Microbaculum marinisediminis: one gene and its partner. Each later gene encodes a partner of the first gene's protein in a complex. Links are inferred from orthologs where the notes say so. Each region holds a gene or a part of one and is shown on either strand. Other genes may lie near its edges.

What was found.
Region 2: the proteins of MUB46_RS15190 (region 1) and dnaG are in contact, whole or in part, in a crystal structure (PDB 2R6A), measured with the Geobacillus stearothermophilus proteins. The link is inferred for Microbaculum marinisediminis from one-to-one orthologs. Residues at the interface, in WP_033016901.1 of Geobacillus stearothermophilus: Ser13, Glu15, Ala16, Gln18, Glu91, Leu92, Asp94, Ala95, Val96, Pro97, Thr98, Ala99, Ala100, Asn101, Tyr104, Tyr105, Ile108; in WP_049624496.1 of Geobacillus stearothermophilus: Lys456, Leu457, Leu458, Pro459, Ala460, Asn463, Ala464, Leu467, Leu535, Leu536, Ile537, Ala538, Gln544, Glu545, Asp548, Tyr549, His552.

What each region holds. Positions count from the first base shown.
Region 1 is NZ_JALIDZ010000006.1:305,557-316,722, forward strand. The notes cover bases 7,764-10,648. They hold MUB46_RS15190 (replicative DNA helicase), read right to left. Parts: upstream 10,012-10,648; coding sequence 8,515-10,011; downstream 7,764-8,514. Other genes in these bases: alr (alanine racemase), read right to left, coding at 7,764-8,518; MUB46_RS15195 (cyclopropane fatty acid synthase), read right to left, coding at 10,146-10,648. Outside these bases: MUB46_RS15150 (tetratricopeptide repeat protein), read left to right, coding at 1-175; MUB46_RS15155 (outer membrane protein assembly factor BamB family protein), read left to right, coding at 175-1,548; ribosome biogenesis GTPase Der, read left to right, coding at 1,573-2,931; MUB46_RS15165 (SDR family NAD(P)-dependent oxidoreductase), read right to left, coding at 2,928-3,680; purF (amidophosphoribosyltransferase), read right to left, coding at 3,692-5,182; MUB46_RS15175 (CvpA family protein), read right to left, coding at 5,231-5,884; DNA repair protein RadA, read right to left, coding at 5,980-7,371; more of alr, read right to left, coding at 7,373-7,763; more of MUB46_RS15195, read right to left, coding at 10,649-11,166. UniProt on the Escherichia coli protein: The main replicative DNA helicase, it participates in initiation and elongation during chromosome replication. Travels ahead of the DNA replisome, separating dsDNA into templates for DNA synthesis.
Region 2 is NZ_JALIDZ010000015.1:2,070-13,281, forward strand. The notes cover bases 8,275-11,212. They hold dnaG (DNA primase), read left to right. Parts: upstream 8,275-8,722; coding sequence 8,723-10,702; downstream 10,703-11,212. Other genes in these bases: MUB46_RS23240 (GatB/YqeY domain-containing protein), read left to right, coding at 8,275-8,577; rpoD (RNA polymerase sigma factor RpoD), read left to right, coding at 10,892-11,212. In the rest of the region: carB (carbamoyl-phosphate synthase large subunit), read right to left, coding at 1-2,007; MUB46_RS23205 (helix-turn-helix domain-containing protein), read right to left, coding at 2,203-2,478; ypfJ (KPN_02809 family neutral zinc metallopeptidase), read left to right, coding at 2,975-3,880; rnk (nucleoside diphosphate kinase regulator), read right to left, coding at 3,899-4,315; MUB46_RS23220 (GreA/GreB family elongation factor), read right to left, coding at 4,455-4,988; MUB46_RS23225 (cupin domain-containing protein), read left to right, coding at 5,383-5,907; MUB46_RS23230 (hypothetical protein), read left to right, coding at 6,066-6,533; carA (glutamine-hydrolyzing carbamoyl-phosphate synthase small subunit), read right to left, coding at 6,650-7,882; more of MUB46_RS23240, read left to right, coding at 8,125-8,274. UniProt on the Escherichia coli protein: RNA polymerase that catalyzes the synthesis of short RNA molecules used as primers for DNA polymerase during DNA replication.

The DNA of each region.
Region 1 (11,166 bases):
CTATCAGGCCGGCGACTACGAGGTCGCGACCCAGCGCTTCGAAGAACTTCTCGGTGACAATGAAACACCGCAGGAGATGCGCGCGCGCGCTCAGTTGATGATCGCGCTTCTCGCCGCCGACCGTGCCCCGGCCCCGGCCCCGACCGAGGCCGACGCTGCGACGGATGCTCAGTGATGGCGGTATTTCGTACGCGATCGGCCCGGATCCTGCCGGCCGTCCTCATGGTCGGCGCCTTTGCCCTGTCGGCTTGCGACAGCGCGCCGTCGCTTGAGGACCTGAGCCTCGTCGCCAACCCCTTCGCGGAGAAGGAGAAGCGTCTCCCGGGCGAGCGCCGCGCCGTGATCCAGTCCACTGACGGCCTAGTGATCGATGAATCCGCCGCCGCCGCGCCGGTCAGTCTGCCGGCTGCCAAGGATATCGGCGACTGGTCGCAGCCTGGCGGCAACGCCGCCAACGCGCCCGGCAACGTCGCCGTCGGCAGCGGCGGGTCCACCTGGGCGGCATCGGTCGCCAAGGTCGACCGCAAGGGACGCCTGTCGTCGCGGCCGATCGTCTATCGCGGCCTTGTCATCGTCATGGATCAGAAGGCCAGCGTTTCGGCCTATAGTCTGAACGGCGGCGGCCGCGGCTGGACGGTTTCGCTCAGGCCCGAGAAGGAAGACAGCCCGAGCTTCAATGGCGGGGTCGCCGCGGAGGGTGGTTTCGTCATCGCCGCAACGGGGTATGGCACCGTCGCCGGCATCAGCGCGAACGACGGCGGAATCCTCTGGTCGGTCGAGCTCGGCGCGCCCGCGCGCAGCGCCCCGACGATCGCCAACGGCAAGGCCTACGTCGTTTCCTCGGACAACATCGTCTACGCGATCGCCATCGATACCGGCGAGACCGTATGGACCTATTCGGGAATCGGCTCCTCGGCCGGTGTGCTGGGCAATGCGAGCCCGGCCGTCGTCGGCAATCAGGTGATCGTGCCCTATTCGTCCGGCGAAATCCTGTCCTTCGACACCGAGAACGGCGAGCCGAAGTGGCTCGACGCGCTGACCGGCGCCAGCCGCTTCACCGCCGTCTCCGGTCTGACCGATGTCGCCGCGTCTCCGGTCGTCTACGAGGGCTCCGTCTACGCGGTGTCCGTCTCGGGACGGATGATCGGCGTCAGTGTGAAGGACGGCAACCGCCTGTGGGCGCAGAACGTCGCCAGCGCCCATACGCCCGCGGTCGCCGGCAACGCGATCTTCGCGACCACGCTCGGCGGGACCGTTGTCGCGCTCGACCGCAAGAACGGTGCGGTGCGCTGGATATCGGACCTGACGCCGGAGACCGGAGACAAGAAAAAGAAGAAGAACGACGTGTTCAGCCTTGCCGGTCCGCTGCTGGCCGGCGGCCAGCTCTGGGTCGGCACCTCCGACGGGCGGATCATCACGCTCGATCCCTCGAGCGGGTCGGTCGTATCCGCCCAGACCGTCGGCAGCCCCGTCTATGTCAACCCGATCGCCGCCGGTGGCCGCATTCTGGTCCTCGACAATTCGGGCAAGCTCACCGCCTATAACTAGGCGAACGAGCGAAAGGGCAGGGCGATGGCGCCTCCGCTACGGCCCCTCAAGGTCGCGATCATCGGCCGTCCCAACGTCGGCAAGTCGACGCTGTTCAATCGGCTCGTCGGCCGCAAGATCGCGCTCGTCGACGACCGGCCGGGCGTGACCCGGGACCGTCGCGAGGGCACCGCCGAACTCGGCGATCTCCTGATCACCCTGATCGATACCGCCGGTCTCGAGGAGGCCGATCCGGGAAGCCTGGAAGGCCGCATGCGCGCCCAGACCGAGCGCGCCGTCGACGAGGCCGACGTGTCGCTGTTCCTGATCGACGCGCGCGCCGGCCTGACGCCGACCGACCGCCATTTCGCCGACATGCTGCGCAAGACCGGCAAGCCGGTCGTCCTCGTCGCCAACAAGTGCGAGGGCGCAGCGGGCGATCCCGGTTTCTACGAGTCCTTCGCGCTCGGCTTCGGCGAGCCGGTCGCCTTTTCCGCCGAGCACGGGCTCGGCCTTGCCGACCTGCACGAGGCCCTGCGGGCGCATCTGCCGGACGAGCAGCCGGAAGACGAGGCCGCGGCGCCGGAGGACGACGGTACGGTCCGCATCGCCGTCGTCGGACGTCCGAACGCGGGCAAGTCGACGCTCGTCAATCGGCTGATCGGCGAAGATCGCATGCTGACCGGCCCGGAAGCCGGCATCACCCGCGACGCGATCGCGGTCGACTGGGAATGGAAAGGCCGGCCGGTCCGCCTGGTCGATACCGCCGGCCTGCGCCGCAAGGCGCGGGTGCAGGAGAAGCTGGAGAAGCTGTCCGTCGGGGATGCGCTACGCGCGATCCGGGCCGCCGAGGTGGTGATCCTCGTCGTCGACGAGCAGATGCCCTTCGAGAAGCAGGATCTGCAGATCGCCGATCTGGTGACGCGTGAGGGCCGTGCGCTTGTCATCGCCGTTAACAAGTGGGACCGCTGCGAGGAGCCCGACACCCGCATCCGCGAGCTGCGCGAGATGGCCGACCGTCTGCTGCCGCAGGTGCGCGGCATGCCGCTTGTCCCGGTCTCGGCGCTGACCGGCTACGGTCTGCCGAAGCTCATGCAGGCGGTCTTCAAGGTGCGCGAGCGCTGGGAGCGGCGTGTGCCGACATCGGAGCTGAACCGCTGGTTCGCGGCCTTGATCGAGCACCATCCCCCGCCGGCGGTCGCCGGCCGGCGCATCAAGCTGCGCTACGTGACCCAGGGCGCGAGCCGTCCGCCGACCTTCATCACGTTTGGAACGCGCGTCGACGCGCTTCCCGAATCCTACCGGCGCTATCTGCTGAATGGCCTGCGTGAGGCGTTCGATCTCGTCGGCGTGCCGGTGCGCCTGTACCTGCGCAAGACCGAGAACCCGTACGAGAAGAGCTAGCCGTCGATCGGCGCCGGCGGCTGCGGCCTGAGCCAGGTCTTCTGCGGGAAGCTGTAGATCAGCCCGTTATGGGTCTGGGCGGGCAGCACCATCTCGACGATCGCGGGCGCCACGTCCTCGGGCTTCGGCAGGTCGGAGAGATCCTGGCCGCGGAACAGCATCTGCTGCATGCGGGTGAACACCCGGCCGGGCCCGAACAGGTTCACCTTGATGCCGAACTGCTCGACCTCGGCGGCATAGGTCCGCGCCAGAAGCTCCAGCCCCGCCTTCGAGGCCGCATAGGCCGAATGGTAGGGCTGGCCCATATGGGCGAGGCCCGAGGTCACGAACACCGCGCGGGCGGCGTCCGACTGGCGCATCAACGGATCGAGCGAGCGGATCAGCCGCCAGTTGGCGGTCAGATTGACGGCGATGGCCTCGTCCCAGTCCTTGGCGCGGATATGGCCGACAGGCGTGAGCGCGCCGGCGATGCCGGCGTTGCCGACGAGAATGTCGAGCTTGCCCCAGCGCTTGTGGATTGCGCCGCCCAGCCGGTCGATCGCCGCCATATCGGCAAGCGAGAACGGCACGAGGGTGGCGCTCGATCCGGCTTTCCGGATCTCGTCGTCGAGCTCCTCAAGCGCGCCGGTGGTGCGGGCTATGGCGATGATGTGCGCGCCCTCGCGGGCAAGGGCGATGGCGGCGGCGCGGCCGATGCCGCGCGACGCACCGGTGACGACCGCGATGCGGTTTTCCAGACGACGTTCCATGGCGCTGCGAACTATCCGGTTTCGGCCAGAAGCGAAAGGTGCTCGTCGCGTTCGGAGGCGCTCTTGTCGGTCAGCGTCGTCGGATAGTCGCCGGTGAAGCAGTGGTCGGTGTACTGCGGCTCGTCGGCGTCGCGATGGTTATGCCCCATGGCGCGATAGATGCCATCGACCGACAGGAAGTCCAGCGTGTCCGCGCCGATGAACTTGCACATCTCCTCCAGGCTCATCTGAGAGGCGAGCAGGTTTTCCTTTTCCGGCGTGTCGATGCCGTAATAGTCGGGATGGGTGATCGGCGGGCTGGCGATGCGCATATGCACTTCCTTCGCGCCCGCCTCGCGGATCATCTGCACGATACGCGCCGAGGTCGTGCCGCGCACCAGGCTGTCGTCGATGAGGACGACGCGCTTGCCGGCGATCTGGCTGCGGTTGGCGCTGTGCTTCAGGCGCACGCCGAGCGCGCGGATCTGCTGGGTCGGCTCGATGAAGGTGCGGCCGACATAATGGTTCCGGATGATTCCGAGCTCGAAGGGGATGCCGGACGCTTGCGAATAGCCGATCGCCGCCGGCACGCCGGAATCGGGCACCGGCACGACGACATCGGCGGGCACGGGCCGGTCGCTGGCCAGCTCCTGGCCCATGCGCTTGCGCACCTCATAGACGCTCTTGCCGCCGACGACCGAGTCGGGCCGCGCGAAATAGATGTATTCGAAGATGCAGGGACGCACCTTCTGCGGCGGAAACGGCTTGTGCGATTCGATGCCGTCCTTCGAGATCACGACGACCTCGCCGTTCTCGACGTCGCGGACGTAGCGCGCGCCGATGATGTCGAGCGCGCAGGTTTCCGACGCGAGGATCGGCGTACCGTCGAGGTCGCCGAGCACCAGCGGGCGGATTCCAAGCGGGTCCCGCGCGCCGATCAGCTTCTTGTTGGTCAGCGCCACCAGCGAATAGGCGCCTTCGATCTGGCGCAGGGCGTCGATGAACTTGTCGACGAGGCGCGGTTTCGTGCTGCGTGCTATGAGGTGAAGCATCACCTCGGTGTCCGACGTCGACTGACAGATCGCGCCGTCGCGGATGAGCTGGCGGCGCAAAGACAGCGCATTGGTCAGGTTGCCGTTATGGCAGACCGCGATGCCGCCGCCGGCCAGGTCGGCATAGAGCGGCTGGACGTTGCGCATGATCGTGTCGCCGGTGGTGGCGTAGCGGCAGTGCCCGATGGCGGCCTCGCCGGCAAGCCGATCGATCACCGAGGCCTTGGAGAAGTGGTCGCCGACCAGTCCCATCCGCCGCTCGGAATGAAAGTGCCGGCCGTCGAAGGTGACGATTCCGGCCGCTTCCTGTCCGCGATGCTGCAGGGCGTGCAGGCCGAGCGCGGTGAAAGCGGCGGCGTCGGGATGGCCGAAGACGCCGAAGACGCCGCATTTCTCACGCAGAAAATCGCCCTCGACGTCATTAGCCACGTCACCTGGGCAGGTATTTTGACCCTCGTCGGGGTGTGTCATCGGGTGCTCCGGGTCGGCGCCGCGCAGTCCGCGCGGAGCCGGGGACCATTACTGGTTGGCGCCGCGCGTACTGTCGAGCAACTGGTTGAGGCCCTGCCTTTCGGTGGGCTGGTAACTCTGATCCGTCTGGTCGCCGTTTCCTGCTGCGTCGTCCCCTTCGGGGGCGGGCGCTTCCTCGCCTGGACCGCCGCGATTGCGCAGCTTCTCGAGGATCGCCTTTTCCGGGTCCTCGGGCAGAAGCGCGATGATCGCATCGCCGGTCTGTTTCAGGATCGGCGCCGAACGGGCGTCGCGGATCCAGTTTGGCTGGTTCTCGACCGGCACGAGCCAGACGAGGAACATATAGGCGATCACGACGAGAAGTAGACCCCTGAAAAGGCCGAAAATGAATCCGAGCGTGCGGTCGAGCGCGCCGATCCGGCTGTCCAGGATGAAGTCGGAGATGCGCATCGTGATGAATGACACGACGATGAGCGTGATCACGAAGATGCCGACGGCGAGCGAGATGTCGGCCAGCCAGTTCGGCTCCACCATCGCCCGTACGTCCGCCTGGAAGCGCGGAAAGAAGTAGAGCGTCGCGCCGGCGGCGACGACCCATGAGGCGATCGACAGCACCTCCCGCGTCAGCCCGCGCACCATGGCGAGCAGCGCCGAGATCAGCATGATCGCTACGACTATGAAATCGAGCCCCGTAATCACCATTTTCGCGGGGAGCCTCCGTTGCGCGAGCCGAGGTTAATTACGCCGAATTTCCAGATGGCGCAAACGCATCGCAGCCAAAATCCCCAGACTCGGGCTCAATCCTGGTCGCGTTTGGGCGCTTCGGCAGCGATCCGCGCCACCAGGCCGGCGAGAGACTCGATCGGATCGATCGGGATCGGCGGCGCGTCACCGGCCTCGGCGATATTGCCGGCAGGAGCCAATGCCTTGGAAAACCCCAGCTTTTGGGCCTCGCGCAGCCGCGCCGAGGCATGCGCGACGGAGCGCACCGCGCCCGACAGGCTGATCTCGCCGAAAAACACCGCATCGGCGGGCAGCGGCGCCTGTGCCAGGGAAGAAACCAGCGCCGCCGCGGCGGCGAGATCGGCGGCCGGCTCGATGATTCGCAGGCCGCCGGCGACATTGAGATAGATGTCGTGCCCGCCGAGCTTCAGGCCGCAATGGGCGTCGAGCACGGCCAGCACCATCGAAAGACGGCTCGAATCCCAGCCGACGACGGCGCGCCGCGGCGTGCCGAGCGGGGAGGGCGCGACGAGCGCCTGCATCTCGACGAGGAGCGGCCGCGTGCCCTCCATGCCGGCGAAGACGGCGGCTCCGGGGCTTGCCGCATCCCGGTCGCCGAGGAACAGGGCCGACGGGTTGGGGACCTCGATCAGGCCCTTGCCGGACATCTCGAAGACGCCGATCTCGTCCGTTGGCCCGAATCGGTTCTTGACCGAACGCAGGATGCGGAAGCGGTGTGCCCCGTCGCCCTCGAAGTAGAGCACCGCGTCGACCATGTGTTCGACCACGCGCGGCCCGGCGATCTGGCCGTCCTTGGTGACGTGCCCGACGAGGATGACCGTGGTGCCGCTCCGTTTGGCGAACCGGATCAGTGCCTGTGAGGTTGCGCGGATCTGGGTGACGGTCCCCGGCGTCGAATCGACCGTTTCCGTCCACATGGTCTGGATCGAATCGATGATCAGCACGTCCGGGGGCGTACCGGTCGAGACGGTTGCCAGGATATCCTCGATCCTGGTCTCCGCGGCGAGCGCGACGGCGGCCTCGCCAAGCGCCAGCCGTTCGGCGCGAAGGCGGATCTGGCCGATCGCCTCTTCGCCCGAGACGTAGACCACACGTCGTCCGCTTTCGGCGACGGCCGCCGCCGTCTGGATCAGCAGGGTCGACTTGCCGATGCCGGGATCGCCGCCGATCAGGATCGCCGATCCGCGCACGAAGCCCCCGCCGGTGACCCGGTCCAGTTCCTCCATGCCGCTGGGCGTACGCGGCGCATCCTCGGTGGTGCCGGCGAGCGGCTGCAGGTCGATGACCCGGCCCTTGCCGGGCTTCAGGCCGGGCGACGCGAGCGGCCCGCCGTCGGAATCCTCGATAAGCGAGTTCCAGGTGCCGCAGGATTCGCAGCGGCCGGCCCACTTGGAGCTGACCGCGCCGCAGGTCTGGCAGACATACTGGGTGGTTCGCCGGGCCACCTCAGCCGTCCTTGACGATATGCCGGAAGCGGCGGCCCAGGTTCGTCAGGATCTCGTAGCCGATTGTGCCGGCCTTGTCGGCGAGATCGTCGACGGTGAATCGATTTCCAAGAAGTTCGACGTAATCGCCTGTTTTGACGGCGTTTTCGTCGAAATCGGTGATGTCCACGGCGATCATGTCCATGGAGACGCGGCCGACCACCGGCGCGGCCTGGCCATTGATGGTGACCTCGGCGCCGGGCCGCCCGTCGGCGGAGCCGCCGGCGCGCAGGTAGCCGTCTGCGTAGCCGGCCGACAGGATCGCGAGCCGGCTGTCGCGCATCAGCCGTTCGGCCCCGCTGTAGCCGACCGGCGTGCCGGCAGTGGCCTCGCGAATGCGGATGACGCGCGCCTCGACGGTGATGACCGGGCGCATGGGATTGGGAATGCCGCCGACGGCGCGACCGCCGTAGATCGCCACGCCCGGGCGCACCAGATCGAAAAGGAAGTCTCCGCCGATGATTGTTCCCGCAGAATTGGCGAGGGACGCCGGCGCGTCGGGCAGGCGCTTGCGCAGGTCGGTGAACCGCCTCAGCTGCTCGCGGTTCAGCGGATGGTCCGGCGTATCGGCGCAGGCGAGATGGCTCATCACCAGGGCGAGCCGGAAATGATCGAAATGCGAGGGATCCTCGGCCAGCGCGTCGGCTTCGGCCAGCGTCAGGCCGAGCCGGGTCATGCCGGTATCGACGTGGACGGCCGCGGGCAGGGACTGGCCCCATTGCCGGCAATGGCCGGCCCAATGGTCGATTTCCTCGAGGCTGCCCAGAACCGGGCGAACGGCATAGTCGCGGAAGACGGACGCGGCGCCGTAGGCCAGGCCCTCCAGCACGTAGATCGTCGCATCCGGGGCGGCCATGCGCACCCGACGCGCTTCCGACAGGATCGCCACGAAGAAGGTCTTGCAGCCGGCTTCGGCCAGCGCGGGGACGACGCGTTCGATGCCCAGCCCGTAGGCGTCCGCCTTGACGACGGCGGCCGCTTCGGCGGGCTCGGCGCGCCGGGCCAGGGCCTTCCAGTTCGCCTTCAGAGCCGAAAGATCAATGGTGAGGCGACCGGCGACTTCGAAATCCTGAAGGTCGTCGGGAAAATCGTGCTTTCGGCCTGTCATTCGATCCGTTCCGGCAACCTTGCATCGGAGGCCAGGTTCTCGAAGCGGGTGAATTCGGCCTGGAAGGACAGGTTCACCGTGCCGGTCGGACCATGGCGCTGCTTGGCGATGATAACCTCGGCGAGCCCGTGCGCCAGCGCCATCTCGTCCTGCCACGTCTCGAATTCCGGCGTGCCTTCGCGCGGCTTCTTGCCCTTGAGGTAGTATTCTTCGCGATAGACGAACATCACCACGTCGGCGTCCTGCTCGATCGAGCCGGATTCACGAAGGTCGGCGAGTTGCGGGCGCTTGTCCTCCCGCGCTTCGACCTGACGCGAAAGCTGCGACAGTGCCAGAATCGGCACGTTCAGTTCCTTGGCTAACGCCTTGAGGCCCGTGGTGATTTCGGTGATCTCCTGCACGCGGCTGTCCTGTGACCGCCGGCTCGAGCCCTGCAGCAGCTGCAGGTAGTCGATCACCAGCATGTCGAGCCCCTTCTGCCGCTTGAGCCGGCGGGCGCGGGCGGCGAGCTGGGCGATCGACAGGCCGCCGGTGGCGTCGATGTAGAACGGGATCGACTGAAGCTGCGTGGCGACATCCACCAGCCGGTCGAATTCCTCCCGGGTCGTCTTGCCGCGCCGGATCGTCTCGGAGGCGACAGCCGCCTGCTCGGATATGATACGGGTGGCGAGCTGCTCGGGCGACATTTCCAGCGAGAAGAAGCCGACGATGCCGCCGTCGAGGGCCTCGACCCGCCCGTCGGGCAGCGTCTGGGCCTTGTAGCGGGCGGCGATATGGAAGGCGATGTTGGTCGCAAGCGCGGTCTTACCCATGGCGGGGCGGCCGGCCAGAATGACCAGGTCGGAGGGCTGCAGACCGCCGAGCGTTTCGTCGAGGTCGCGCAGGCCCGACGAGATGCCGGACAAGTGCCCGTCGCGCTGATAGGCCTTGCTGGCCATATCGATGGCATCCTTGAGCGCCTCGGCGAACCGCAGGAAGCCGGACCCGTACTTGCCCGTCTCGGCGAGTTCGAACAGCCGCTGCTCGGTCTGCGCGATCTGCTGGGCCGGCGGCATGTCGACCGGGGCGTCGTAGGCCAGGTTGACCATGTCCTCGCCGATCGAAATCAGCCGCCGGCGGGTGGCGAGCTCGTAGATCGTGCGCCCGTAGTCTTCGGCGTTGATGACCGTGGTCGCGGCGGCGGCGAGGCGGGCGAGATACTGGGTGACCGGAATCTCGCCAATCGGCTCGTCGCGTTCCAGGAAGGTCTTCAGCGTGACCGGCGTGGCCGTCTTGTTGCCGCGAATCAGCTGGCTGATGACATCGAAGATGCGCTGGTGCACCGACTCGAAGAAGTGCTCGGGCGCCAGGAAATCCGAGACCCGGTAGAACGCCTCGTTGTTGACGAGGATCGCGCCCAAAAGCGCCTGTTCAGCCTCGATGTTGTGCGGGGCCGCGCGGTATTCACTGTCTTGCCGCTCGTCGAGCGGCCGGGGGAGGGCCTGGATCGTCATGGCTCGTTAGTGGCAGATTCGCGATGCGCTGGCCTGCCCGAATCGGCGCGCACTCGAGGCAATAGGCTAACGCATTCACGCTATCCAATTAGTTAACAGATTCTAAACTTGGAATCGCGAAGCCACTTGACGACTCACTCCGCCGCTTCCTTGCGGGGAATCAGCGCGCTGTCGCGCTTGCGCAGCGCCTCTTCGGCATCGCCGATATAGCCGCGTGTCAGCGGCACGGTCTCCAGCGTCTTGGAGAGCTGGATCTGGAAGTTCATCATGCCCTGATTGCGGAACGAGACTTCCGATCCGGCCAGGTAGAACTCCCACATCCGGCAGAAGCGCTCGTCGTAGAGCCCGGCCGCCTGCTCGCAATTGGCCAGGAAGCGGCGGCGCCACTCCCTCAGCGTCTCCGCATAGTGCAGTCGAAGGATCTCGATATCGGTGACGAACAAGCCGGTCTTCTCGATCACCGGCAGCACTTCCGACAGCGAGGGGATATAGCCGCCGGGGAAGATGTACTTCTGGATCCAGGAATTTGTCTCCCCGGGCGGGCCGAAGCGGCCGATGGAGTGCAGAACCATCACGCCGTCGTCGGTGAGGAGATCGCGGACCTTGGCGAAGAATTCCGGATAGTGGCCGACACCGACATGCTCGAACATGCCCACCGAGACGATACGGTCGAACTTGCCCTCGAGCGTACGATAGTCCTGCAGGCGGAAATCGACGCGGTCGTCCAGTTCCTTCTTCTCGGCGCGCGACCGGCTCAGCGCGTGTTGTTCCTCGCTGAGTGTCACGCCGACGACGGAAACGGGGTTGGTCTCGGCGATATAGAGGCCCAACCCGCCCCAGCCCGAACCGATGTCGAGCACGCGCTGGCCCTTCTCGATCTGCAACTTGGCGGCCAGATGCCGCTTCTTGGCGAGCTGGGCCTGCTCCAGCGTCGCGGTCGGGGTCTCGAAATAGGCGCAGGAATATTGCCTGTCGGAATCGAGGAACAAGTCGTACATGCGCCCGTCGAGATCGTAGTGATGGGCGACGTTGTCCTTGGCCTTGCCGATCGGATTGAACTGCCGGACGCGGCGGGTGAGGTAGCGGTAGACGCGCTCGGCGATGATCCACCACGGCAGGTGCGTGGGATCGTCGCGGCGCAGGACGATGTCGAGG
Region 2 (11,212 bases), on another replicon or contig:
CACGTCGGCGTCCTGCAGCGCCTGGGCGAGCTTCAGCGGCGTCTGGCCGCCGAACTGGACGATGACGCCCTTAAGCGTCCCCTTCGACTGCTCCTTGCGGATGATCTCGAGCACGTCCTCGGCGGTCAGCGGCTCGAAATAGAGCCGGTCGGAGGTGTCGTAGTCGGTCGAGACCGTCTCCGGGTTGCAGTTGACCATGATCGACTCCAGCCCGATGTCGTCGAGCGCGAAGGCGGCATGGCAGCAGCAATAGTCGAACTCGATGCCCTGGCCGATGCGGTTGGGACCGCCGCCCAGGATGATCACCTTGTCGCGCCCGCTCGGGTCGGCCTCGTCGGCGGCCTCGCCGATGAACGGGGTCTCGTAGGTCGAGTACATGTAGGCGGTCGGCGAGGCGAACTCGGCCGCGCAGGTGTCGATGCGCTTGTAGACGGGATGCACGCCCAGCGTCGCCCGCAAATCCGCGACCGTGCGTTCGTCGGTGCCGGTGAGTTCGGCGAGACGGGCGTCGGAAAAGCCCATCGCCTTGAGCCGGCGCAGCGGACCGGTGGTCTGCGGCAGGCCGAGGCGGCGCACCTCGGCTTCCATGTCGACGATCTCCTTGATCCGGGCGATGAACCAGGGATCGAACTTGGATGACGCGTGGACGACGTCCTCCGTCGCGCCGGCGCGCAGGGCCTGGGCGATCTTGAGGATCCGGTCCGGGCGCGGCTCGCCGAGGGCGGCGCGGATGGCGTTCTTGTCGTCGCCCTCGCCGAGACCGGGAATCTCGATGTCGTTGAGGCCGGTCAGCCCCGTCTCCAGGCCGCGCAGGGCCTTCTGCAGCGACTCCGAGAAGGTGCGCCCGATCGCCATGACCTCGCCGACCGACTTCATCGAGGTGGTCAGCAGCGGCTCGGCGCCGGGAAACTTCTCGAAGGCGAAGCGCGGGATCTTGGTGACCACGTAGTCGATGGTCGGCTCGAACGAGGCCGGCGTCGCGCCGCCGGTGATGTCGTTTTCCAGCTCGTCCAGCGTGTAGCCGACCGCGAGCTTGGCGGCGACCTTGGCGATCGGGAACCCGGTGGCCTTGGAGGCGAGCGCCGAGGAGCGCGACACGCGCGGGTTCATCTCGATGACGATGAGCCGGCCGTCCTGCGGATTGACGGCGAACTGGACGTTGGAACCGCCGGTCTCGACCCCGATCTCGCGCAGCACCGCGAGCGAGGCGTTGCGCATGATCTGGTATTCCTTGTCGGTCAGCGTCAGCGCCGGCGCGACGGTGATGGAATCGCCGGTGTGGACGCCCATCGGATCGACGTTCTCGATCGAGCAGATGATGATGCAGTTGTCGTCCCTGTCGCGGACGACCTCCATCTCGTATTCCTTCCAACCGATGATCGATTCCTCGATCAGCACCTCGTTTGTCGGCGAGGCGTCGACGCCGCGCTCGATGATCTCGAGGAACTCCTCACGATTGTAGGCGACGCCGCCGCCCTGGCCGCCGAGGGTGAACGAGGGACGGATGATCAGCGGCAGGCCGATCTCGTCCAGCGCCGGCAACGCCTCGACCAGCGAATGGGCAAGCATCGAGCGCGGCGTCTCGAGGCCGATCTTCGTCATCGCCTCGCGGAACAGCTCGCGGTCCTCGGCCTTGTCGATGACCTCGGCGCGGGCGCCGATCATCTCGACGCCGAACTTCTCGAGCACGCCGTCGCGGTTGAGAGACAGCGCGGTGTTCAGCGCCGTCTGGCCGCCCATCGTCGGCAGGAGCGCGTCCGGCCGTTCCTTCTCGATGATGCGGGCGACGACCTCCGGCGTGATCGGCTCGATATAGGTCGCGTCGGCCAGGTCCGGATCGGTCATGATGGTGGCCGGATTGGAGTTGACCAGAATGACCCGGTAGCCCTCTTCCTTCAGCGCCTTGACGGCCTGGGTGCCGGAATAGTCGAACTCGCAGGCCTGGCCGATGACGATCGGGCCGGCGCCGATGATGAGGATCGATTTGATGTCTGTGCGTTTGGGCATATCTGTCGGCGCGCTGGCTTGCGCGGGCGCCCCGCGCCGCTTTCGGGGGCGCGTTTCGCTCGCTGGGGTGTACGTATGGGTTGGCCGGGCGCGATACATAGGGGAAAACGCGCGCGTGAGGAAGCCCGGTATCGGGCGGAATTCGCGTAAGGCGGAATTGGCGTCGGAGGGAAGGCGTCTCGGGCGGAATTCGTCTCAGGCGGAATCCTGGCCTTCGGGCTCCGACAGCGTGCTGATCTCGGTGCCGTCGAAATCGGCGATGCCCTGGGACAGAGCGTAGCAAGCCAGCCGCACGGTCTTGGGAATCTCCACCTTCTTGCCGTCGCGTTCGCCCTTCTCATAGTACTGGATCATACGTTTCTTGAGGCCGAGCAGGTCTGCGGCCTCCTTCTGTCGCAGTCCCTGCGCCTTGCGCCAGGCGCGGAACTGGTTCGACGTCATGGTGCCGTTGAATTTCTCTGAATTCGGCATGCCGCGCCGGTCCCTGTTTCCGTCACGAAATATTCATTAACCTGACATGCACAATGTGCGGTTTATCCTTGACTGAATCGCACACAGTGCACATAGTGTGTCTCACGAAAGCGCACTTGGTGCCTTCGATCAAGACCAATTCTAGTTCGGAGCACCAAGAGACTGAAGAAAGGATAACAACATGCTGGTCGATCTGCTCATTGCACGGGCAGCCATGGGGCCGCGGCATGTGGACATGCATCGGTCCGCGACATTCAACTGTCGACTGCATGCCCTCCTGCGTCGCGCAGGGCGATTGTTCGGCTAGGTCCGGCAAGGAAACATCAAAACGGGGCGCGGCACTACGATCCGCGCCCCGTTTTGATTCCAGGCCGCGTCCGGCGCCGCATCCGGCGCAAGAATCGTCGAAGATGGTGCGGCGGCTTTGCGTTGCCGCCTGAGCGAACCCGCCCTACCATCGGCGCAGCCAATCGGAGCGGCGAAGGGAACAGCAGTCATGCGGTGGCGAGGCCGGCGGGGTAGCGACAACGTGGAAGACCGGCGCGGGGCCGGCATGTCGGGCGGGTTCGGCATTCCCGGAGGCGGCATGCGCATGCCGCGCGGCGGGGCCGGCCGGGCGGGCTTCGGCGGCATCGGCTTCCTGATCGTCATCGTCGTCGTGGCGATGCTGCTGGGCATCAACCCGCTGACGCTCCTGCAGGGCGTGGACGGCACGATGCCGGCGCAGCCCCAGGGCGAGGCGCCGGCGCCGCCGCAGAGCGACGAGATGGCCCAGTTCGTCTCCGTGGTCCTGGCCGATACGGAAGACACCTGGCAAAAGACGTTCCGCAGCGAATTCGGCGCCGACTACCCGCAGCCGCGGCTGGTGCTCTTCACCGGCGCGATCCGGTCCGCCTGCGGCTTCGCCCAATCGGCGACCGGGCCGTTCTATTGTCCCGGCGATCGCAAGGTCTACATCGACCTAGCCTTCTACGATGAGCTTCGCCGCCGCTTCCAGGCGCCGGGCGATTTCGCCCAGGCCTACGTGATTGCCCACGAGGTCGGCCACCACATCCAGAACCTCACCGGCGTGTTGCCGAAATTCGACGAGATGCGGCGGCGGCTGCCTCAGGCCGAGGCCAACCAGCTGTCCGTCCGCGTCGAGCTTCAGGCCGACTGCTATGCCGGGGTCTGGGCGCACGATACCGCGCAGAAGGGCCTGCTGGAGACGGGGGATATCGAGGAGGCGATGAACGCCGCCACCCAGATCGGTGACGACGCCATCCAGAAGCGCACCCAGGGCTATGTCGTGCCGGACGCCTTCAATCACGGAACCTCGGCTCAGCGCCAGCGCTGGTTCCGCATCGGCCTGACCGAAGGCCGAATGGAGGCGTGCGACACGTTCAGCCCCGAGCGGGTGTGACGGCTACGCGCCGGCCGCTCAGGCCGCCGGCGTGACCTCGAGGACCGTCAACCACCGGACTTCGCCGCCGCGGGTCGCCCACGAGATCTCGGCGCCTTCCGACAGTCCGATCAGGGCGGCGCCGATCGGGGTGAGCACCGAGACGCGCTTGGCGCCGATGTCCGCGTCCGCCGGCATCACCAGCGTGACGGACTGGACGCGGTCCAGGGCGTTGTCGCGATAGGTCACGGACGAGCCGATGCTGACGACGTGAGCCGGCAGTGAGCCGGCCGGCACCACCGTGGCGCGTTCGATCTCGCGCAAGATCCGGTCCGAAATCTCCGGAATCCGTTCGGATACGGCGAAGGCGAGGTCCTGAAGCCGGGCGGCATGGTCTGCATCGAAGAACACTGGCGGTTCGTCCTTCGAGGGGATGGGATTGTTTTCTGGCGACATTTCGATTGGTCTCCTATGACGCATCGCGCCGCGGCGCGACATGCGGGCGCCACGGCGTTAAAGAGCTGCTAGCGAATTCAAGATGCGGCGCGGACACCCGAGGGCGGCGCGGACCGCTCCTCGTGGCTGTCCGAGTCATTCAGCCCCGCAGAGTCCGGCGGGCGGCTTCGGGCTGAAACGCGACGTCCAGTACCGTGACGTGACCGATGCTGCCGTCGTCCTGTACCAAAGGCGCATGCTGCCCAGCGGTCATCCCGAGGAGCGTCATGCCCAGGAGCGAGCGGACGGTGACGGCAGCCGACTCGTCGTCCTTGTGCTCCCAGTGGCGGAGCACGCACGTGGTGTCCGGCTCACCGTTGACCGAGTAGGCCACGCGACTGTTTCCCGTGACCACGTCCGGCGAGATGTCGTCGCTCAGCACGATCCGCGCGTCCGCCAGCTTGGTGCGGATGAGGCGAAGCAGCAGGCGATCGTCGGTCCCGGTTCCGCGTGGCAATTGCAGCAGATGCCCTTCCACCAGGGTGTAGTCCTTGATGGTCATCTGGCACTCGATGGGTCTCAGCAGCTCCAGGCGAGGGGAATCCGCCGCGCCGTTAAGCGGGTCGAACCCCATTTCCAGTTTGTCCAGAAGCTGATCGTCCGTTTCGACGCACGGCAACGTGAATGCACGCATGGTGCTCCCTCCAGAGGACCGTGCGGTCATCCGGCCTCGGTTATCCAATCTGATTTTGTTGGAAACCCCCGAAGCGGGTGTAGCGTAAGCGCTAACCTGCCCGCTCGGGGCTAGGAGCCTGCGAGCAGGGACCCTGCAAATAGCAGGAATCGGTAATTTTTGACATTGTACGTCATGCAATAATAATGGTGATGGCGAGTGACAGTGTCAACCATGCTCCCATGGGCGGGCGCGTGAGGGTGGCGAGTGCGTGTCGAATGCCGTCTTTACAGCGGGCCGATCCCGGCCGTTTTGTGACGTCTGGATGATGATCCGCGGACCGAGGGCTGGACTCCCGGTGTTGCTGCGGTGCAGCATGCTGTCGCATCATTGATAATGCGCTAGGATCCGCTCGATGGCCGTTCAGGACTATGTCGCGTTGCCGCCGATCACGGCCGTCCATCTCGCCGATGACGGACGCATTCCCAACAGCCGCCTGCCGCTGTTGATCTTCCACGCCGCCATCGCCCCGCGCCTGGCAAGCGCCGAAGCGTTCGAAGCGCTGTTTTCGGCAAACGGCTGGACGCCGGCGTGGCGGTCGACGATCTTCCCGTATCATCACTTCCATTCGACCGCGCACGAGGCGCTGGGCGTTGCAGCCGGGACGGCACGTATCCTGGTCGGCGGCGACTACGGCCGGGAATTCGATATCGCCGCCGGCGACGCGATCGTCATTCCGGCCGGCGTCGGCCACAAGCGGCTGTCCTCGAGCCCGGACTTCGAGGTCGTGGGCGCCTATCCGCCCGGCCAGGACTGGGACTTGCTGAAGGGCGATCGCGGCGAGCGGCCGCTGGCGGACGAGAATATCAACCGTGTTCCGCTGCCGGATTGCGATCCGGTGAACGGATCGGGCGGCCTTCTGACCGAGCTCTGGAAATGAGCCCGGGCCCGGCGCCCGCAGGGGCACGGCCATTATCCTTACCGCTTTGCTAAAAACGTCGGAGCAATACCGCTTTCTGCCGCATTGTTTTATTTACCTGGCAAAGCTATCGAAAGCGAACAGCGTTTCGTGGACCAAGAGAGGAGATCACCAGTAAAATGACATTCTCACCCCGAAAGTCACTGTCCGCAGCGGGCGCCGCCCTGGCACTCTCTCTTGGCTGGTCCGCAGTCGCGGGTGCCGAGCCCGTCGTGTTGACGCCGTGTGCCGGCGACGAACTGGCGGGCGAATGGCTCGTGCTCTATCAGCTTCGTCAGGCGGAATATTGCCAACTGACGCTCGACGATACCGGGCTCATCACCGATGCGACCTGCTATTCGCGGAAGGGTAAACCCCTGCGCGCGGAAATGAGCGGCAAGCTTCTGCTCGAACCGAGTTGCGCCGTCGTGAACGACGGCGACCCTATCCGCCTGTCGAAACTAAAAGGCAAGGGGAAGGGCAAGTACGGGAAGTTCGAGGTCGAGGCGCAGTTGAGCGAGGACCGTTCGACCATGGTCGGGCTGTTCCGCTTCCGCACCCATCTGTCGCATATGACGGCGCAGCGCACCGACGTTCCCACCGAGTAACTCGGGGATATCCGCATCGAATTGCGGGGCGCCCGGTTCCCATGGAGCCGGGCGCCTCTTTTTTTGCGTGCCTGGCCGGTGACGTGCGTGCCGACGTCCGGCGAGCCGTCGCCGCCTCAGCGCTCGGCGAGCGCCGGCTCGTTTCTGTTTTCCCGGATCAGGTTGACGAAGCGCGTGAACAGGTAGTGGCTGTCCATCGGGCCGGGCGACGCCTCGGGGTGATACTGCACCGAGAAGACCGGCCTGTCCTTGACCCGGATGCCGCAATTGGACCCGTCGAAGAGAGAGACGTGGGTTTCCTCGACGGTGTCGGGCAGGCTGTCGCGGTCGACCGCGAAGCCGTGGTTCATGGACGTGATCTCGACCTTGCCGGTGGTATGGTCCTTGACCGGGTGATTGGCGCCGTGGTGTCCCTGATGCATCTTCACGGTGCGTCCGCCCAGGGCCAGGCCGAGCATCTGGTGGCCGAGGCAGATGCCGAAGACGGGCAGGCCGGATTCGACCAGCGTGCTGATGACCGGCACGGCGTATTCGCCGGTCGCCGCCGGATCGCCGGGCCCGTTCGACAGAAAGATCCCGTCCGGCTTCATCTCGAGGATCCGCGCGGCGTCGGTCGAGGCGGGTACCACCGTCACCTTGCAGCCGAGCCCGGCGAGCTGCCGCAGGATGTTGCGCTTCGCGCCGTAGTCGATCGCCACGACGTGGTACTCGGGCGATTCCTGCCGGCCGTATCCCGCACCCCATACCCAGGGCGTCTCGTCCCAGACATAGGTCTGCGCGGTCGTGACGTCGGGGACCAGGTCCATGCCCACGAGGCCCGGCCAGCCGGCGGCCTGGGCCTTCAGTGCCTCGATGTCGAAGCTGCCATCCGGGCTGTGCGCGATCACGGCGTTGGGCATTCCGGTTTCGCGGATCCGCGCGGTCAGCGCCCGCGTGTCGATGCCGCTGAGGCCGATGATGCCGCGATGCTTGAGCCATTCGCCGAAGGGCCGGGCCGAACGCCAGTTCGACGGCTCGGTGATCGGCGTGCGGAGAATGCAGCCGCGCACCCCCGAGGCAGAGGCCATGTTGACCGTCTCGATGTCCTCGTCGTTGGTGCCGACATTGCCGACATGCGGGAAGGTGAACGTGACGATCTGGCCGGCATAGGAGGGATCGGTCAGGATCTCCTGATAGCCGGTCATGGCGGTGTTGAAGCAGACCTCGCCGACCGCGTGGCCGGTGGCGCCAAGCCCCATGCCTTCCAGCACCGTTCCGTCGGCGAGGACGAGAAGCGCCGTCGCAACGGGGTCCGCCCAGCCTTCACCTTGCCCGGAGGCGACAGCCTCCACGGGACCTTGCGCAGCCATACAAAGCTCCTTACATATCCGCGCCGTGACGAGCCGCCCCGCCGTTCAGGCGGAGACTTGGCGGCTGATGTGTCGGCCAATAGGGATCCAAGCGGAAGCTAGGACACAGGCAAATCCTCGTCAAGGAACGAGGGTTAGAAATTATCGCTGAAATATCAATGACTTGCGGGATATCTCTCGGTTGCGTCACCGGCGCACACTAGGGTATTCTGCAATCTGTCGGGCAAAAGGACGGACAACAGATGTTGCGCGACCAGATCAACGATGCGCTCAAACTGGCGGTGAAAGGCCAGGACAAACGCCGTATGGCGACGCTGCGCCTCATTAATGCCGCGGTCAAGGACCGCGACATAGCGGCGCGGACGGGCGGCAAGGACAGCGTCAGCGACGACGAGATTCGCGAGCTCCTGCAGAAGATGGTTCGGCAGCGCGAGGAATCGGCGACGGTCTATGCCGAGGCCGGGCGCACCGAGCTTGCCGAGCAGGAGCGCGAGGAGATCGCGATCATCCGCGATTTCCTGCCCCGTCAGCTCTCCGAGGACGAGGTGCGCTGCGCCTGCGAGGCGGTGGTCAAGGACATCGGCGCGCACGGCCTGCGCGACATGGGCAAGTGCATGGCGACGCTGAAGGAGCGTTTCCCCGGCCAGATCGACTTCGGCCGCGCCTCCACCGTCGTCAAGCAGATGCTGGCCTGACCCGGCCCGCGCAACCGAATCGGACACTGAAGGTCCCGGCCATCGCCGGGACCTTTTGCGTTTCCGCCGGTGATTCGCGAATCGATTCGCTTCAACCGATTCGCGGGCGTATATTCACCGCCATAGCTCACGATCTTTGGTCCCGATGAAGTTTCCGCCCTCGTTGCTCGACGAGATCCGTGCCCGGCTGCCGGTTTCCGACGTGGTCGGCCGGAAGGTGAAGCTGCGTCGGCAGGGCCGCGAGTTCATCGGTCTGTCCCCGTTCAACGCCGAGAAGTCGCCGTCCTTCACGGTCAACGACCAGAAGGGCTTCTATCACTGCTTTTCCTCGGGCAAGCACGGCGACATCTTCCGTTTCCTGATGGAAACCGAGGGGTTGAGCTTCCCCGAAGCCGTCGAGCGGCTGGCCGGCGAGGCGGGCGTGCCGATGCCCAAACCCGACCGGCATGCCGAGCAGCGGGAACGGGAGCGCGCCGGCCTTGCCGACGTGATGGAGGCGGCGGCCGCGTTCTTCGAGGCGAGCCTCAGGCAGCCGGAAGGCCGGGAGGCGCGGGACTACCTGGTCAATCGCGGCCTTGACGACCAGACGTGCAAGCGGTTCCGCATCGGCTATGCGTCCGGCGGGCGCTATGCGTTGAAGGAACATCTGGGCAAGCTCGGCATCGCCAACGAGGCGATGGCCAAGGCGGGTCTGCTGATCACCGGCAGCGACATTGCCGTGCCGTTCGACCGCTTCCGCGACCGCGTGATCTTCCCGATCACCGACCTGCGGAACCGGGTGATCGCCTTCGGCGGGCGGGCGCTGCGGTCCGATCAGCAGCCGAAATACCTGAATTCGCCGGAAACCGAGCTGTTCCACAAGGGCCGGGTGCTGTTCAACATGGCCGCGGCCCGCCGCGCCGCCCAGGAAAAGGCCACGGTGATCGTCGCCGAGGGCTACATGGACGTGGTGGCGCTGACCAGGGCCGGTTTCGGCAATTCGGTGGCCCCGCTCGGCACCGCGCTCACCGAGGATCAGCTCGCGCTCCTGTGGCGGGTCGCCGACGAGCCGGTTCTGTGTTTCGACGGCGACGCGGCCGGCCTGCGCGCCGCCTTCCGGGCCGCCGACCTGGCGATGCCGCATCTGCAGGCGGGCAAGAGCCTGCGGTTCGCGCTTCTGCCCGAAGGCAGCGATCCCGACGATCTGGTGCGCGAGGCCGGTGCCGCCGCGCTGGCAGAGGTGATCGACAGGGCTCGGCCGCTCGCCGACATGCTATGGACGCGTGAGGTCGAGGCCACGCCGCTGGACACGCCGGAGCGGCGCGCGGCGTTCGAGAAGCGGCTCGCCGAGACCATCGGCCGGATTCCCGATGTCCGCGTGCGCCGCCACTACGGCGAGTTGTTCCGCGACCGGCTGGCCGAGTTCTTCGGCCGCCGCGCCGACCGCGACCGCGGCGGCCGGGCGGGGGGCTGGACGGGCGGCGGGCGCCATGGCAACGACCGGCGGGGCGGCGGGCGCGCGCCCTGGCAGCGCGGCGCCGACCGGGCGGCGGCGGGCGCATCGGCGGGCTTTTCGGGACAAGGGGGGGGCGGCCGGGCCAGTTCCGATCTGGTGCGGCGTCTGGCCAGTGCGCGGCAGGCGTTGCCCCGCCGCGAGGCGATCCTGCTGCTGACGCTGCTCAACCACCCGGAATTGCTGACGGAACGGGCCGAAGCCGTCGCGCACATGGAGCTGTCGCACCGCGACCTGGACCGGCTGCGCGGGGCGCTGCTCGATATCGCGGCGCACCACGACTGCGATCCGGCGGATGCCCGCAAGCGGCTCGTGGCGAAGGGGCACGGAGACCTGGTGGACCGGCTGGAATCACTCTGGACGGGGGCCGGGCGGGCCGAATGGTGGGTGGCGCCGGACACCGCGACAGTTGACGCGGAACGCGCTTGGGACCATACGGCGGCCTTGCATCACAAGCTCGTCACGTTACATAGGGAACTCAAGGCAGCCGAGATGGCGCTCCAGGCAGAGCCGAGCGACGAGAATCTGGCACGGCTGTACGACATTCAAGCACAGCTTGCCAACGCCGAGGGTACCGAGGCGCTGATGGACGGATTCGGTCAGGCGTCAGGCCGTCCGATGCGGGCTTTCTGAACCGGCGATAAAATCGGGCCGGAGCGAACCAGGAACGAAATCGGGTTAACTTTAATCACGGATTAAGGGGCAGGCAGTAGCACGGATGATCGACTAGGCGCAGTAGCCGCGATTTTCAAGGCCGCTCGCCGACGAGGCAATCGTCCGGTCCCCTTTGTCATCCGGGACCCTTTGTCGGGAGACAACTACATGGCGACTACCGCGAAGAAGGCGGAAGAGGCTCCGGAACAGCAGACCGACGCGCCGGACGGCCCGTTGCTCGACCTGTCGGATGCCGCGGTCAAGAAGATGATCAAGGCCGCCAAGAAGCGCGGCTACGTGACCTACGAGGAGCTCAATCAGGTGCTTCCCTCCGAGGAAGTCACCTCCGAGCAGATCGAGGATACGATGGCGATGCTCTCCGACATGGGCATCAACGTCATCGAGAACGAGGAAGCCGAGGAAAACGACGACTCGGGCGATGAGGAGGAAGGCGGCGAGCTGGTCGTCGCCCAGCGCACCGCGGTCGCC